DNA from 2 places in the Cobetia sp. AM6 genome. Region 2 is predicted to be linked to the other one. Evidence: predicted binding sites of a transcription regulator. Region 2 holds the regulator's gene; the other holds the start of a gene.
The links. The regulator PhoB, encoded in region 2, activates phosphate uptake and scavenging genes when phosphate is short. The targets are predictions, from matches to a motif close to TGTCATANNNNTGTCANA.
Positions count from the first base shown of each region.

Region 1: CLAM6_RS07705 (bifunctional 2',3'-cyclic-nucleotide 2'-phosphodiesterase/3'-nucleotidase) is a predicted target of PhoB. The motif match lies at 6,487-6,504, and genes of this name have one in related genera.

Region 1 covers NZ_AP021868.1:1,791,881-1,799,976, forward strand. Annotated here, with positions in the region: gene CLAM6_RS07670 (DegT/DnrJ/EryC1/StrS family aminotransferase) at 1-214, shown strand, start outside; gene CLAM6_RS07675 (TRAP transporter substrate-binding protein) at 383-1,321, shown strand; gene CLAM6_RS07680 (TRAP transporter small permease) at 1,457-2,014, shown strand; gene CLAM6_RS07685 (TRAP transporter large permease) at 2,019-3,299, shown strand; gene CLAM6_RS07690 (aspartate/glutamate racemase family protein) at 3,441-4,160, shown strand; gene CLAM6_RS07695 (helix-turn-helix domain-containing protein) at 4,170-5,048, opposite strand; gene CLAM6_RS07700 (MFS transporter) at 5,205-6,449, shown strand; gene CLAM6_RS07705 (bifunctional 2',3'-cyclic-nucleotide 2'-phosphodiesterase/3'-nucleotidase) at 6,641-8,096, shown strand, end outside.
Region 2 covers NZ_AP021868.1:4,152,836-4,160,931, forward strand. Annotated here, with positions in the region: gene yccS (YccS family putative transporter) at 1-737, opposite strand, end outside; gene CLAM6_RS17385 (DUF2780 domain-containing protein) at 928-1,344, shown strand; gene CLAM6_RS17390 (hypothetical protein) at 1,500-1,856, opposite strand; gene CLAM6_RS17395 (HU family DNA-binding protein) at 2,030-2,305, opposite strand; gene CLAM6_RS17400 (NAD(P)/FAD-dependent oxidoreductase) at 2,556-3,755, opposite strand; gene CLAM6_RS17405 (chorismate--pyruvate lyase family protein) at 4,095-4,652, shown strand; gene ubiA (4-hydroxybenzoate octaprenyltransferase) at 4,720-5,610, shown strand; gene phoB (phosphate regulon transcriptional regulator PhoB) at 5,834-6,523, shown strand; gene phoR (phosphate regulon sensor histidine kinase PhoR) at 6,531-7,853, shown strand; gene cysZ (sulfate transporter CysZ) at 8,040-8,096, opposite strand, start outside.

The sequences.
Region 1 (8,096 bases), 1.9 Mb from region 2:
GTACGGCAAGCCGCTGCCGGAGGATTACACCAGCCGCTACGACAGCTGGGCCTATCTGGGCAGCCATCGTGCAGTGCCCAATGCCGACCGGGTGCTGGCGACGCTGTGTGATCTGCGTCTCCCGCTGACCTTTGACGTGCAGGACTGTGAGGTCATCGCGGACTTGATCCTGGACGCTCTGCACAGTGCACGACCTGTCTCGACCGTCGCGTGACTATGCCCGGCGGCAGCACGTGACGGGGATGAACCCATAACGATAACGCTTTGAAAGCCACATGATCTTCAATCCGCATGTCCTGATGACAGGCCATGCGGACCCGCAACCAGTGGAGTAATAACAATGTTCAATAAAGCTCTCTTGGCAACCGCAGTGATGTTGGCGATGTCAGCGACCGCTCAGGCGAAGACCTTCAAGGTCGGCATGGGCGATCCGATGGATTCGGATCAGGGCGCGCTTGCACAGCGCTTCGAGGAACTGGTCGAGGACCTTTCCGATGGCGAGATGCAGGTGGAGTTGTTCCCGGGCGGTCAGCTGGGCTCCGAGACCGGCATGATCCAGGACACGCGCATCGGCAAGCTGGACTTCGCGCTGATCGGCGTCGGCAATCTGACGCCCTACGCGCCGCGCCTCGGCGCGCTCACCATGCCCTATGCACTGCGTAGCCATGCGGATGCCGTCAAGGCCACCACCGGCCCGCTGGCGGATGAATGGAACCAGATCGCCGAGAAACAGGCCGGCGTCCACATCGTCAGCTGGCTGTATTCCAACTTCCGTTATCTGACCAACTCCAAGCGTCCGGTGACGTCGCTGGAAGACCTTGAAGGCATGAAGATCCGTGTGCCGCAGAACAAGATCATGCTCGCCACCTATCAGGCCTGGGGCGCCAGCCCGATCAGCATGTCGTGGCCGGAAGTCTTCACCGGTCTGCAGCAGGGCGTGATCGATGGCCAGGACAACCCGGACATCGTCAACTACACGATGAAGTTCCAGGAAGTGCAGAAGTATCTGACCGAGGTCCACTACCAGTACTCCCTGCAGCCGATCGTCATGGGGGTGCGTACCTACAACAAGCTCTCTGACGAGGAGCGCGAGATCATCGATCGCGCCGGCCTGGAAGCCCAGCTCTATGCGCTTCAATTCCAGCTGACCGAGGCCTCTCAGGCGCGTGCTGCCATGGAAGCTGAAGGGGTGCAGTCCGCCCAGCTGACCGACGAGGACAAGTGGATCAGCATTGCCAAGGAAGAAGTCTGGCCGCAGTTCTATGAAGAGATCGGCGGCAAGGAATCCTTCGACGAATTGCAGAAAGCATTGGGCTACTGAGCCCGAGTGGGCGGGGTCGCTCGCGGCGTCAGCGTGAATGACGTCTGAGTGACCCCCGCTGCGTTCAATGCTATCGAGCAGGGATACCAGACAGTGCTGGTATCCCTCTCACAGTTCATCGTGAAGGAGGCTCGCATGTTGGCCAGATTGAACAATATCGAGGATTACGCCTGCCGCTTTCTGCTCGCGGTCTTCGTACTCCTGCTGTTTTCCCAAGTGGTATTGCGTGTCGTGTTCGGTATCGGCATGGCATGGATGGAAGAGCTGGCACGCTACGCCTTCGTCTGGTTCGTCTTCCTGGGGGCTGCGCACGCGGCTCACCTGAGTGCCCACAATCGGCTGCAGACCCATATCAATCTGCTGCCGCGCAAGGTGGCCAACGCCATCCTGCTGTTCGTCGACCTCATCTGGGCGCTCTTCAGCCTGATCATCGCCTACAAGAGCCTGGATCTGATCGGGCTTCTCACCGAGTTTCCCTATGAGTCACCGGCGCTCGGCTGGTCACTCGCCTACGTCTATTACATCTTCCCCGTGGCCTTCACCTTGATGGCCTTTCGCGTAGTGCAGGTGCAGTTCCTCAAGCTGGTCAGAGGCATCGAGCCCGGCAACGTGGACGACGAGGAAGTGAAGCGCATCACGGAAGCGGCCCCGGATGCCGCCGATGACACCCGCACCGCCAAGATGGGAGGCTGATGCCATGGCCGCGACTATTCTGTTCTCTCTGTTCGGTGCACTGCTGTTTCTGGGATCACCCATCGTCGTTGCCCTTGGGGTGGCGTCCATGGCGGTCTATGTCGTCAGTGGTGATGACATCACCTCGCTGGTGGAGCTGGCGTTCTCGGCGATCAACTCCTTCCCGCTGATGGCACTGCCGTCCTTCATTCTGGCGGGCGCCCTGATGGGCGACGCCGGCATCGCGCGGCGTCTGATTCGTATCGCTGAAGAGCTGGCGGGCCCGGCCGCAGGTGGCCTGGGGGCGGCGGCGGTGATGGCCTGCATGTTCTTCGGTGCCATTTCCGGCTCGGGGCCGGCGACCACGGCGGCCGTGGGCATGCTGGTGATCCCGGCGATGATCGAACGTGGCTACGGCCGCAGCTATCCGGCGGCGATCACCGCCACCGCTGGCGGACTGGGCGTCGTGATTCCGCCCAGCATGCCGTTGGTCATCTACGGGGTGACCGCCAACGAGTCGATCTCGGCGCTGTTCATGGCGGGTGTCATCCCGGGCATCATGCTGGGGGCGGCCCTGATGATCGCCAACTACATCACCGCCAAGCGCAACGGCTATCAGGCCCAGGGCGAGCCGTACGACAAGGCGCGTGTCTTCAAGGTGCTCAAGGAAGGCTTCTGGTCACTGATGGCACCGGTGGTCATCCTCGGCGGCATCTACAGCGGCCTCTTCACACCGACCGAAGCCGCCGTCGTCTCGATCTTCTATGCGCTGTTCGTCGGTGTCTTCATTCACAAGGAGTCCTCGCTGCTGGGCTTGAATGAAGCCTTCCAGAACACGACCTGGCTGACCGGTCGCGTGCTGATCATCATGTTCACCGCCACCGCCTTCGGTCGCATCCTGGTGGAGCACCACATTCCGGCCATGATCGCCCAGGGCATCCTCAACATCACCGACAGCCTGTGGCTGGTGTGGGTGCTGGTGATCGCCTTCCTGCTGATCGTCGGCATGTTCATCGAGATTCTGGCCACCATCATGATCGTCACGCCAGTGTTGCTGCCGGTGATGGTGGAGCTGGGCGTCGACCCGGTGCACTTCGGGATCGTGCTGGTGGTGAGTCTCGGGATCGGCTTCTCGACCCCGCCGCTGGGCGAGAACATGTTCATCAGCTCCAGCATCGCCAATGTGTCCATCGAGAAGATCTCGGTGCGGGCGCTGCCGCTGGTCGGCACCATGGTGCTGATCGCCTTGCTGCTGGCCTTCGTGCCGCAGCTGACGATGTGGCTGCCGGACATGATGGGCTTCTAGCGGCGCAGCGGAGGGCTGTGGCTCGTAAACACAGCCCTTCGTGAACAGTGCCTCATGAAACAGTTTCTCGAGAGGATGCCGGCCACGTCGCCATCCTCTCGAGCCTTGATCTTCAGTGAGAGTTTTGTCGGAGAACGACCAATGAGCAGCTCGCATGACGCCTCGGGCGCAGAACATATCGTCGTGGGCGTGTTGGGCGGCATGGGGCCGGATGCCACGGTGGCCTTCATGCAGCAGGTGATCCAGGCCACACCGGCCGAGGATGACATCGACCATGTACACATGGTGGTCGACAACAATCCCAAGGTGCCGTCGCGCATCAAGGCTCTGCTGGAAGGGGGCGATGTCTCTCCGGGGCCTGCCATCGCGGAAATGGCCCAGCGACTGGAGCAGTCCGGGTGTGATTTTCTGGTCATGCCCTGCAACACCGCCCACTACTACTGGCAGGATGCGCAGGACGCCGTCTCGATTCCGGTGTGGCATATCGTCGAGCGCACCCTGGACCGGGTGGCGGCGCAGTGGCCGGGCGCACGTGTCGGCATGCTGTGTTCCCCGGCACTGCGCAAGATTGGCCTTTACGAAGGCTTCATCGCGGCGCGTGGCCTGTCGCTGGCCTATCCCCAGGATGAGGACGCGATGCTGGAGGTGATCCGCAGCGTCAAGAAAGGCCAGGTGAGTGATGACGCCGTCGGGGGAGCCTTCCGTCAGGCAGCTGCTGACCTGGTGGCGCAGAAAGCCGATGTGCTGGTGCTGGCCTGCACCGAGCTCTCCATTATCAGCCATCTGCTCGATGACCGGCTGCCGATCGTGGATTCCGTCGAAGCGCTGGCCGTCAGCGTGGCACAGGCGGCCACTCAGTAAGCGACGCCGTCACGCGCCGCCCATGCCACTGCCCGAGCGGCGTTGCTCGCGTTCCTGCAGGTAGCGGGCGGGCGTGGTGCCGAGCAGCTTCTTGAACATGCTGATGAAGGCGTTGACGGACTGATAGCCGACGTCTTCCGAGACGCGCTGCACGCTCATGCCTTCGGCCAGCAGGCGAATCGCCACCACCAGGTGCAGTTGCTGACGCCAGCGGCTGAAGCTCAGGCCGGTGTCACGCTGGATAAGCCGGGCGAGGGTGCGTTCGCTCATCGCCAGTTCGCCTGCCCACTCGGCCAGGGTGCGTCGGTCGTCCGGGGTCTTGATCAGGGCATCGCTGATGCGGGTCAGCCGCGGGTCTTCGGGCAAGGGCAGGTGCAGACGTTCGCTGGGCATGCAGGCCAGCTCTTCCAGCAGCACACCGACCAGCCGCGCGGTCGGCCCCTGTTCAGGATACGGCTGGGGCAGCTCCGCCAGGCGCAACACCAGCTCACGCAGCAGGGGCGAGATCGACAGCGTGCAGCTGTGGCTTGGCATCTCGAGCGCACCGGGCTCGATGAACAGGTGGCAGACGCGGCCGCCACGGGTCAGGTGGTTGCTGTGGGGCAGGTTGCCGGGAATCCAGACCCCGCTGTGCGGCGGCACCATCCACAGACCTTCCGGTACGCGACTGGTCACCACGCCATGCAGGGCGATCACCAGCTGTCCCTTGCGATGCTGGTGGATCGGCACCTCCATCACCTGCTGGCCGGTCTCGACATGCAGTGCGCTGGCCGGAATCTCGTAGATGTCCGGGTCGTGCTCGCAGACGCTGCTGGAGAAGGGCACCTGATCGGGGCCACGGGTGCTGACCCCGGGCGATGACGGTAGGACGGGTGTGGTCACTGACATGGCGGCTCGCAGATTGTCTGATTTCAGTGATCTGATGTCATGATGGCTCAATTCTGCAGTGGGCGAGGGGATTAAGCTAGCCTCACTCTGTGCGCGGACTCATCTCTTGGGTGTCGTCCCGCCATTACCCCATTTCACGATCGCTGCGAGCGCCTCATGACTGAACTCTGCCACTCGTCTCCTGTCCGGAGACTGAGCCATCCGGCCGTATTGATCGCCGGTATCCTGTTGATCGCCATGAACCTGCGTGCGCCCTTCACCAGTATCGCGCCACTGCTGGAGCGCCTGCAGGCGGCGCTGGGCTTCAATGCCACGGCGGCTGGCCTGTTGATGATCCTGCCGCTGCTGGCCTTCGTCGTCGTCTCGCCCTGGGTGCCGCGCCTCGCCAGAGGTCTCGGGCTTGAACGCAGTCTCTTCCTCGCCTTGGTGACGATCGCCGCGGGCATCGTGCTGCGGGTGCAGGGCAGCATGCTGGCGCTCTATCTGGGTATCGGCCTGATCGGGGCGGGCATCGCCGTGGGCAATGTGCTGCTGCCCAGTCTGGTCAAACGCAGCTTTGCGCAGCATGTCGCGCTGCTGACCTCCTGCTATGTGCTGACCATGGGCATCATGGCCGCCATCGCCTCGGCGCTGATGGTGCCGTTGGCCCAGGGCAGCAGCGCTGGCTGGCAGTACGCGATGCTCATAGTGGTCGTTTTGCCATTGGTGACGATGGGGGTGTGGTGGCCGCAGTTGTCACGTCGCTCCCTGCCGGCGGCGGCGAAGGAAGCCGAGAAGGGTGCCGAGAAGGGTGCCGCGCGTCCGGTGCGTCAGGCAGCCGTGTGGCACTCGCCACTGGCCTGGCAGGTGACGCTCTTCATGGGCATCAATTCGCTGCTGTTCTATACCGTCAACAGCTGGCTGCCGAGCATACTGGCGGACAATGGCTTCTCGGCCGAGAAGGCGGGCTCGCTGCATGGCCTGCTCCAGCTGGCCTCCGCATTGCCGGGATTGATTCTGGTGCCCCTGATGCCGCGCCTGAAGGATCAACGCCTGATCGCCTTCGCGACGCCCTGCATGTCGCTGGCGGGATTCATCGGGCTATGGCTGATGCCAAAGTGGGCACTGGTGTGGGTGCTGTTGCTGGGCGCGGGCTCCGGGGCCAGCTTCATTCTCGCCTTGTCGTTCATGGGGCTGCGGGCGCGCGATGCCATGCAGTCGGCGTCGCTGTCGAGCATGGCGCAGACGCTGGGCTATCTGCTCGCGGCCATGGGGCCGCCGCTGATCGGCGCGCTCTACGATATGCAGGGCAATTGGCAGCTGGCACTGATGGTCTGCGCCGTCCTCAGTGTGCTGATGGCGGGTGTCGGCTGGCTGGCGGGCAGGGACCGCCAGTTGCCTGAGGCGTCGGCATCTGAATAATGGAGCGCTGCCCCCAAGGGGCACTGGCACATCCCCCCATGACAAGGAAGTGAGAGATGGCGAATGCTTCATCGGCTAGCGAAGATCAACGGGCGTCTGACGCGCCAGGTGTTGCGCAGCACCCCGGACGTCGGCGCAAGCCGCCTTTGCGGGCAGCCATCCTTGGCCTGGCCAGTCTCGGAGGTATCTTCATGATCGCTCAGCCAGCCAATGCCGCGACGCTGTCACTGCGCGTGATCGAGACCACCGACATCCACGCCAACGTGATGGATTACGACTATTACAAGGACCGTCCCAGCGTGCGCATCGGTCTGGTCCGCGCGGCGAGTCTGATCAAGCAGGCGCGTGCCGAGGTGGCCAACAGCGTGCTGCTGGACAATGGCGACCTCATCCAGGGCAGCCCGATGGGCGATTACATGGCGGCGGAGGGTCTCGAGGAGGGCGATGTCTTCCCGGCCTACAAGGTCATGAATCAATTGGATTACGATGTCGGCAATATCGGCAATCATGAATTCAATTACGGGCTCGAGTATCTCGAACGGGCGCTGTCCGGCGCGCAGTTCCCCTATGTGAACGCCAACCTGCTGGACGCCACGACAGGCGAGCCGTACTTCACGCCCTACCAGATCACCCCCCATGCCTTCACCGACAGTGAGGGCAACGCTCAGACATTGAAGATCGGCTATATCGGCTTCGCGCCGCCGCAGGTGATGACCTGGGACCGCAAGCACCTCCAGGGCCGCCTGACGGCCGAGGACATCACCGAGAGCGCCAGGCGCTGGGTACCCGAGATGCGCCGGGCGGGCGCGGATGTGGTGATCGCCATCCCGCACTCCGGCATCTCGACCGACCCTTATCGGGTGATGGCCGAGAATTCGGTGTATTACCTCTCGCAGGTCGAGGGCATCGATGGCATTGCCTTCGGGCATGCCCATGCCGTCTTCCCCAGCGAGGAATTCGCCGAGGTACCGGGGGCCGATATCGCCAGGGGCACCCTGAATGGCGTGCCGGCGATGATGCCGGGGCATTGGGGCAGCCATGTGGGCGTGATGGATCTCGAACTGAGCAATGCCTCGGGCCAGTGGCGGGTCGTGAGCGGTCAGACAGAAGCCCGCCCGATTCAGGTGGGCGGCGAGGCACAGGTGGCGGAAGATGCCGAACTGGCGGCGCTGATCGATCATGAGCACGACGCCACGCGCGAGTACGTCAATCGCAGCATCGGCCGCGCCAGTGCGGCGATGAAGAGCTATCTGGCGCTGGTGCAGGACGACCCGACGATCCAGGTCGTCAATCGCGCCCAGGCCGATTACGTCAAACGCTTCGTCGAAGGCGACCCGGACCTGGAAGGCTTGCCGATTCTCTCGGCAGCCGCGCCGTTCAAGGTCGGCGGCCGTCACAATGATCCGACCCAGTTCACCGAGATGGAGGCGGGCGAGCTGAGCTTCCGCAATGCCGCCGATCTCTATCTCTATCCGAATACGCTGGTGGCGCTCAAGGTCACCGGCAGGGAAGTGCGGGAATGGCTCGAGTGCAGCGCCGGCCAGTTCCATCGCATTGATCCGGATCTCGCCACGCCCCAGCCCTTGATCAACTGGGAAGGTTTCCGCAGCTACAACTTCGACGTGATCGATGGCGTCGACTATCAGG
Region 2 (8,096 bases):
GTCTGGTTGAGTGCCACCACCACGCGGCCGTTCTGCTCGGCCAGCGCCAGACGGCGGGCAGACTGGTCGACATTGCGCAGCGGCTCGAACAGCTGCGCCTTGAGAATCAGGTAGCGCCCCAGCTCACGGTAGAGCGTCGCCATGCTGTGCTTGAGCGGCTGGCGCGAGAACAGCGCACACCACACGACCGAGAGCAGGCCATACCAGGACGCCCCCACCACCAGCAGCAACGGCTGAACCAGATTGATGCCCAGGCCCGGCTCCCGCAGCCACTCGGGCAGACTGCGCTCCAGTACCGCGATCTGACCATCTCCATGCTGCTGCTCGAGGCTGATCATGGTGTAGACGGCCAGAATCAACGAGGCGCGCGCGATGGCGCCGTAGCGGGCATCGATGGCGCCCAGCATCGGCATCGCGAAGGTGGCCAGCGCCAGCCCGATCACGAAGGGCAGCGGCATGCCGAACAACAGCTCCACCGAGACGGCGGCGATGCTGAAGCAGGCCAGCGTCATGCCCAGCGCGCGCAGTCGGCCGCGCCAGTGATCATCGGTTTCCGCCAGCCCCGAGGCGATCACGCCCAGAAACAGCGGAATCACCACCGCCATCTCGTCGAGCCAGAACCCCACCGCCATCACGCCACCCAGCGCGATCAACATGCGTAGCGAATAGCTGAAGGCATCCAGCGTCCACAGACGACGCAGGGAGTGCATGAGGGAGTCCAGGAGAGAGCGTGTCATGAAGTGTTCCGTGACCAGGGCGCCGGGCAGCGCATTAGACTTTAGATTTATATCGCTAGCATAACACCCCGTTCTGCCGTGTCCGAGAGCCATGGCGCATGCAAGCGTTGGCAGGCGCGTCGAATGTCGAATCGCCGCGACGTGCCACTCTGAAGACTCCTGACCTCATTGGCTTTCATGGAGAATACCGATGCATCCTCTTATCGAACGCGTCACTGGCTCCCTCGGGCTGTCACCGGAAATCGCCGAGCAGGCGGTCGGCATGGTTCTCAAGTTCGTGCGTGAGCAGGGGCCGGATGGCCCGGCCGCCTCACTGCTGGGCGCCATTCCGGGGGCGGAAGGCCTGATCGGCAGCGCAGGCGAGGAAGCCGCCGAGTCCGGTGGCGGTGGCCTCATGGGCGGCCTGATGGGCGCCGTCAGCGCCTTCACCGGCGGCAGCGGTGGCGGTGCGCTGGAACTGGGCCAGAAGCTGATGGGGCTGGACCTGAACATGGACCAGGCGCGCGGCGTGGCCGATGAGACGCTGAGCTATGCGCGCGAAGAAGCCGGCGATGGCGTGGTCGATCAGGTGCTCGAAGGCATTCCGGGCCTCAAGCAGTTGCTGTGACGCCTCGAGGGCGTTGAGAGGGTCTTCTCGAAAAGCCCCTCGCAAGTAAAGGCTCGCGACAACTGCTCGTGGCAACAGCTAGTGACAAAACAGAACGCCCCGCTGATTCTCTCAGCGGGGCGTCTTTCGTTCATGCAGGTACGGCACAGGGCCATTCAGCGAATGCGCTTGAGCAATGACTGCAAGCGGTTGAGCTGGGCCGAATCGCCGACCAGCCGCACGCGCTGGTCCATCAGGCCTTGCAAAAAGGCACGCGGCGAGGGCTTGAGCAGAAAGGCCACCGCACTGTCGCTATCGGCGAAGCGCAGCTCAAGCTCGGTATCCACCGGCAGGCCACTGCCCGTGGTGACGCCCGCGTGGGACATGCGGTAGTGACGCGCGATGCTCATGTCTTCGGTCGCGACACCCCAGTCCAGCGGACGCTTTTCCAGCTCGGCACGAAATTCGGGGTCGCGCTTGAAGGCCCGCTTGAGCAGCAGACCCAGCACCCACAGCAATATCTTGAGCTTCATGGTGTCATTCCTTGAATCGCGAAGCGTCGGTCACGCAGGCCATATGAAAATGCCACCGGCCCCGCAGGGCGGAACCGGTGGCATCAGCATGACAGCCGACAGGGCTTTTGATGACGACGTTTGAAAGCCATGGCGACAGCCACCCCGGGTCTGCGCTGAAGCACGAGCCGAGGTTACTTGGTCACTGCATCCTTCAACGACTTGCCGGGTTTGAAGGCAACGGTCTTGCTGGCCGGGATGGTCAGCGGCTTGCCTGTCTGAGGGTTCTTGCCGGTACGCGCCGCACGCTGACGCACGGTGAATGACCCGAAACCGATCAGTGAGACGTCATTGCCTTTGGCCACGGTATGAGTGATCTCGTCGAGAATCACGTTCAGTACCTGACTGGCCTTGTCCTTGGATAGATCCGCACGCTCGGCGATGGCCGCAGCGAGTTCTGGCTTGCGCATGAAAAGCCCTCCTGGTTTGGCATTCTGCACGGGCGGCCAAGCCGCCGTTTCCATTGTTGTTCTTGCACTTGCTAGCGGTGGCGTATGGCGGCGACGCAATCCGCTCCCGGCAAGCTTTGCCGTATCAAACCTGTCGATGGCAGCATTCTGTCAGACGACGCCCGCTGAGCAGCATGTCTGACGGAGCATTCACTATCGTGCCTGACCGCGCTGGCAGCAAGGGATTTACGACCATCGATCATGGCATCGCCTAGCCTAGCAACGGCGGCGCCTGCCGCGCTAGCTCGACTTTCCTGCGAACGGCGGCGCCTGTCAACGCATATCCAATCAAGCGTTCGTTCATATCCAGTGCACGCGCTTCGAGGTCATCGCCTTCACCGTTGATTTCCCAGCGCGCCACGGCCGAACGCGGCGGATAGGCCACCACCGGCAAGGCCGGTGTCTTGACCAGCACCGGCCACGCCTTCCAGTCGAGCACGCTTGGCTCACCACACAGGTTGGCTGCCAGGGTGCGCGCGGCCATCTGCAGCGGCTGGACATACATGGCATTGACGCCCTCGACGCTGGCGCAATCGCCCAGCGCCCAGATATGCGGCTGTGAGGTGGCCAGGTGGCGGTCGACACGGATGCCGTCGCCGCCGGCGCTCAGGCCTGCGGCCTGCGCCAGACGAATGCGCGGCGCCAACCCGGTGGCCAGCAGAACCACGGAGCCCGTCAGGCGACGACCGCTCTGCAGGCGCACCTCGACCGGCGCGGCCTGACGCTCGGCCTCCTCGCCTGAACTTGCGGCGATGGTCTCGACCATCTCGCCCTGGCGGCGCGTCACGCCGAGTCCATCCAGCGCCGCGCCAAGACGCTGCCCCAGTGCTTGCGGCAGCAGTCCATCCAGCGGAGTTTCCTCAGGCGCGACCAGCGTGACGCGGTGGCCGGCCGCCGTCAGATCATTGGCGTATTCACAGCCGACCAGTCCGGCACCGACAATCACCACGTGCCCGTCTTCCCCACGCTCGCGGGCCTTCGCCAGCGTCGCGCAGAAGGCCGCATAGTCGTCGAGGTCATTGATGCTCTGCACGCGTGAGGCCACTTCCGCGGCGACGGGGAAGGGACGACGCGGCGCGGCACCGAGTGCCAGCACCAGCTCGTCATAGGCCAGACACTCCTCGCCCAGCCATAGCTGGCGGGCATCACCGTCGATGGCAGTGACGCGTTGATGGGTACGCAGCTCGGCATTCAGCTCGTCCACCAGCGCCACCGGCGCCTGACGCGACAGGTCGGTGGCCGACATCTTCTTGGCGAAGGCGGTGGACAGCATCGGCTTGGCGTAATCGTGGCCGCTGTCCTGGCTGATGAGGATCAGCCGGCTGTCCTTGTCACGCGCACGCAGCGCGCGCGCCAGACCAATGCCCGCCATGCCGGTACCAATGATGACAAGGGTGCGTGGGTCGCGCATGGCACCATCTCCTGAGATCGATCCGAGGGAAGCGCTGATGAAAGAGCGCCAACAGCGTCCGTCATGAACGCCGATGAATGCGCCCAGCATACCAGCCCGCCAGCAGTGCAGGCATGCCTGAGCGGGAGGCCTTGCCGCCCGGCCATGCTAGACTCGCCATTTCGTCATCCTGACAGGGAATTCACCGTGGTCCGATGCCCAGCAGGCGAGCCTCATCGCGCAGCGCTCACGCCACAGACCTCCACCTGTGAGGCGCCTCATTCGTCAGCCGAGTCCCTGTGCCAGCCTGCGCCTCGCTGGCCTTCGCCCACGCGCGCCGCACCCGCTGCTTCGGCGGCGGTGCGCCGTCATTGGCAGCCGGCTGCCGCGCTGCAGGGTGTCATGCCGGCCGGCTGGTGGGCGTGGCTCTCCTCGACGGACTCGCTGACCCAGCGTCTTGCCAGCGCCATGCAGCAGCAGGATGAACGCGATGGCCAGCCCATCCAGGGCCTGCGCGTGCGCCTGCTGCTGCAGGACACCGGCCCCGCGCGGCTGGATGAGGCGCGCCTGCTGGGCATCGGCCCACGCCGGCATGTCTGGCGACGCGAAGTGGCACTCTGTCATGGCGATACGCCATGGGTGATCGCACGCTCGCTGGCGGCGCTGGACCTGGCCCACGGTCATCGCCTCTCGACGCTGGGCGAGCGCTCGCTGGGCCATTGGCTGTTTCGCCAGCCCGACCTGACCCGCAGCGCCATCGATGTCAGCCGTGCCCCGCTGGTGCTTTCGAGCCCCAGACCGCTGGCCCGCACCACCAGCCTGTGGATGCGCCGCTCGATGTTCTCGCATGGTCGCTTCAAGGTGCTGGTGCAGGAGGGCTTCACGCCGGCCTTCCAGCACGCGCTGCAGCTGGCCTGAGCCTTGCGGCCGACAGGCCTCGTTTCCCTCTCTTCCCTTGCCCACTACCACTCGCCCAGGAGCCCCGATGACCGCGTCATCCACTTCCGCCGCTTCGCGTCCTTCCAGACTGGCCGACTACCTCGCCCTGACACGGCTGGACCGCCCCATCGGCACCTGGCTGCTGATGTGGCCGACCCTGTGGGCACTGTGGCTGGCGGCAGATGGCATTCCCGAGCGCACGACCCTGCTGATCTTCATCGCCGGGGTCTATCTGATGCGCGCCGCCGGCTGCGTGATCAACGACTACGCCGATCGCCATTGGGACAAGCATGTCGAGCGCACGCGAGACCGGCCGCTGACCTCGGGCCGCATCTCGGAGCGCGAGGCGCTGACGCTGTTCGGGGGGCTGGTCGCGGCCGCCTTCGTGCTGGTGTGCTTCACCAACCTGACCACGGTGCTGCTGTCGATCGTCGCCGTGCTGCTGGCGGCCAGCTATCCGTTCATGAAGCGCTTCCATCATCTGCCCCAGGTGGTGCTGGGCGCCGCCTTCGGCTGGGCGATTCCGATGGCCTTCGCCGCGACGCTGGAGGAGGTACCGACCTACGGCTGGTGGCTGTTCGCGGCCAACCTGATGTGGACGGTGGCCTACGACACCGCCTACGCGATGGTCGATCGCAACGACGACCTCAAGGTGGGCATCAAGTCCACCGCCGTGCTGTTCGGGCGTGCCGACAAGCTGATGATCGGCCTGTTGCAGCTGGGCATGCTGGCGGTGTTGATCGGCATCGGCCTGCAGCTGGCGCTGGGCATCTTCTACTGGCTGGGCCTGGCTGCCGCCGCCGTCACCTTCGTCTGGCAGCAACGCCTGATCCGTGAGCGGGAGCGTGCGCCCTGCTTCCAGGCCTTCCTCAACAATCATTGGACGGGTCTGCTGATCTTCGCCGGTATCGCCCTGGCGACCTGGCCGATGAGCTGACTCCTGCATAAACATTAGTATTATTTAATTTAAAGCGACCCCTGCCCTCTATTGCTCCCCAGCCCACGGTTCATGCCTGCCTGCCGCGCCTCCAAGGCGGCTGGCAGGCTTGCGTGCAAGCTGCCATGCTGGCAGTTGTCATCTCGTTGTCATATAAGCGGGTTGTAATCGTCATCGACTTGTCATTCTGGCGCGTGCGCCGACTGCTGCATGGGATCTAGCGATGAGCTCCAAGACCGTACTGATTGTCGACGATGAATCCTCGATTCGCGAGATGATCGCCGTTGCCCTCGAAATGGCGGATTACCGCGTGCTGGAGGCAGACAATGCCCAGGACGCCCACGCCATCGTCGTCGATGAAAAGCCCGATCTGCTGTTGTTGGACTGGATGATGCCGGGCACCAGTGGCCTGGAGCTCGCACGGCGTCTCAAGCGTGACGAGACCACCTCGGAGCTGCCGATCATCCTGTTGACCGCCAAGGGCGAGGAAGACAACAAGATTCAAGGCCTGGAAGCCGGTGCCGACGACTACATCACCAAGCCCTTCTCGCCGCGCGAGCTGGTCGCCCGTCTCAAGGCCGTGCTGCGTCGCACCACTCCCAAGGGGGTCGAGGAGGCGGTGGAAGTCGAAGGCCTGATGCTCGACCCGGCCAGCCACCGCGTCACCGCCCACGGCAACTCGCTGGATGTCGGCCCGACCGAATATCGCCTGCTGCAGTTCTTCATGACGCATCAGGAGCGTGCCTACACGCGCAGCCAGCTGCTCGACCAGGTATGGGGCGGCAACGTCTATGTCGAGGAGCGCACCGTGGACGTGCACATCCGTCGCCTGCGCAAGGCGCTGGGCACAGGCCATCAGCATCTGATCCAGACCGTCCGCGGCACCGGTTACCGCTTCAGCGCTCAGGCCTGAGGGATTCATGCGCTATTGGACCAACGAGCTATGGCGCCTCGGCTACCTTGCCGGTGGCTTCGGCCTGATCGGTGGCCTGCTGGGCCATCTGGGCTGGGGCCTGGCGCTGGGTCTTTCGCTGTATCTGTTCGTCCATCTCAAGCACTTGAAGAGCCTCTACACCTGGCTGATCACCAATCCCCATGAAGAGCCGCCGCCCGGCGATGGCGTCTGGGGAGACCTGCTCGATCGTCTCTACCGCTACCAGAAGGGCCAGCGTCAGGCTCAGGAGCGACTGCGCAGCATCCTCAACCGTATCCAGGAATCCTCCGAGGCCATGCGCGACGGCCTGGTGATGCTGGACAACCACGGTGACATGGAATGGTGGAACAGCGCGGCCGAGCAGCTGGTCGGTCTCAAGGCCAGCCACGACCGCGGTCAGCACATCACCAACTATCTGCGTGACCCCGTCTTCATCGACTACTTCAATCGGCTGGCCTACCGCGAGCCGCTGACGCTCCAGTCGCCGCTGTCTGACAACCTGACGCTGCAGATCTCCATCACCCTGTTCGGTGACAACGAGCGTCTGGTCATGCTGCGTGACGTCACCCGCCTCTATCGTCTTGAAGAGATGCGCCGCGACTTCGTGGCCAATGTCTCCCATGAGCTGCGCACGCCGCTGACGGTGCTGGCCGGCTATCTCGAGACCTACTCCGATTACGCCGATGACCTGCCACCGCGCTGGCAGCGTGGGCTTGGCCAGATGCAGAGCCAGACCGACCGCATGCAGCACCTGGTCGAGGACCTGCTGACCCTGTCACGCCTGGAAACCGACGAGCTGTCCGACAACGGTCGCTGCATCGACATGAGCGCCCTGCTCGGCCATATCCGCGACGACGCCGAAGGCCTGTCCCAGGGGCGCCACACCTTCTCCATCGAGGCCGATGCCAGCGTGTCTCTGCGCGGTGAGGAGCAGGAGCTGCGCAGCGCGATCTCGAATCTGGTATTCAATGCGGTGCGCTACACCCCCGAAGACTGCCATATCACCCTGCGCTGGAAGGCGGATGACCAGGGCCTGCTGGTCGAGGTGGAAGATGACGGGGACGGCATCGACCCGGTCCACCTGCCGCGCCTGACCGAGCGCTTCTACCGCATCGACAAGGGCCGCAGCACCGCCACGGGAGGCACCGGCCTCGGGCTTGCCATCGTCAAGCATGTGCTGATTCGTCATCAGGGCCATCTGGAGATCGACAGCCACCCCGGCGAGGGTGCGCGCTTCCGCTGTCGCTTCCCCGACGAGCGCGCCTGCCAGGCGAGCGCTCCCCAGGCCAGCAGTGCGCTAGCCCAGTGATGGGCTGATTCAGTGATGATCTGACCCGGACGCCAGCCCAACGCAGAACGCCCCGCAGCCACCTCGAAAGGAGGCGACTGCGGGGCGTTTCGTTTGGTCAATCAGACGACGCTGCGGCTATTTCAGCGACGTGCCAACTTAGCGACGAGTCAGTTCAGCGACAAGCCAGCTCTGCGACAGGCTGTCTCAACGACGCGGCGCCGGCAACTGACGGTAGTGGCTCTGCCACATCAGTACCGCCCC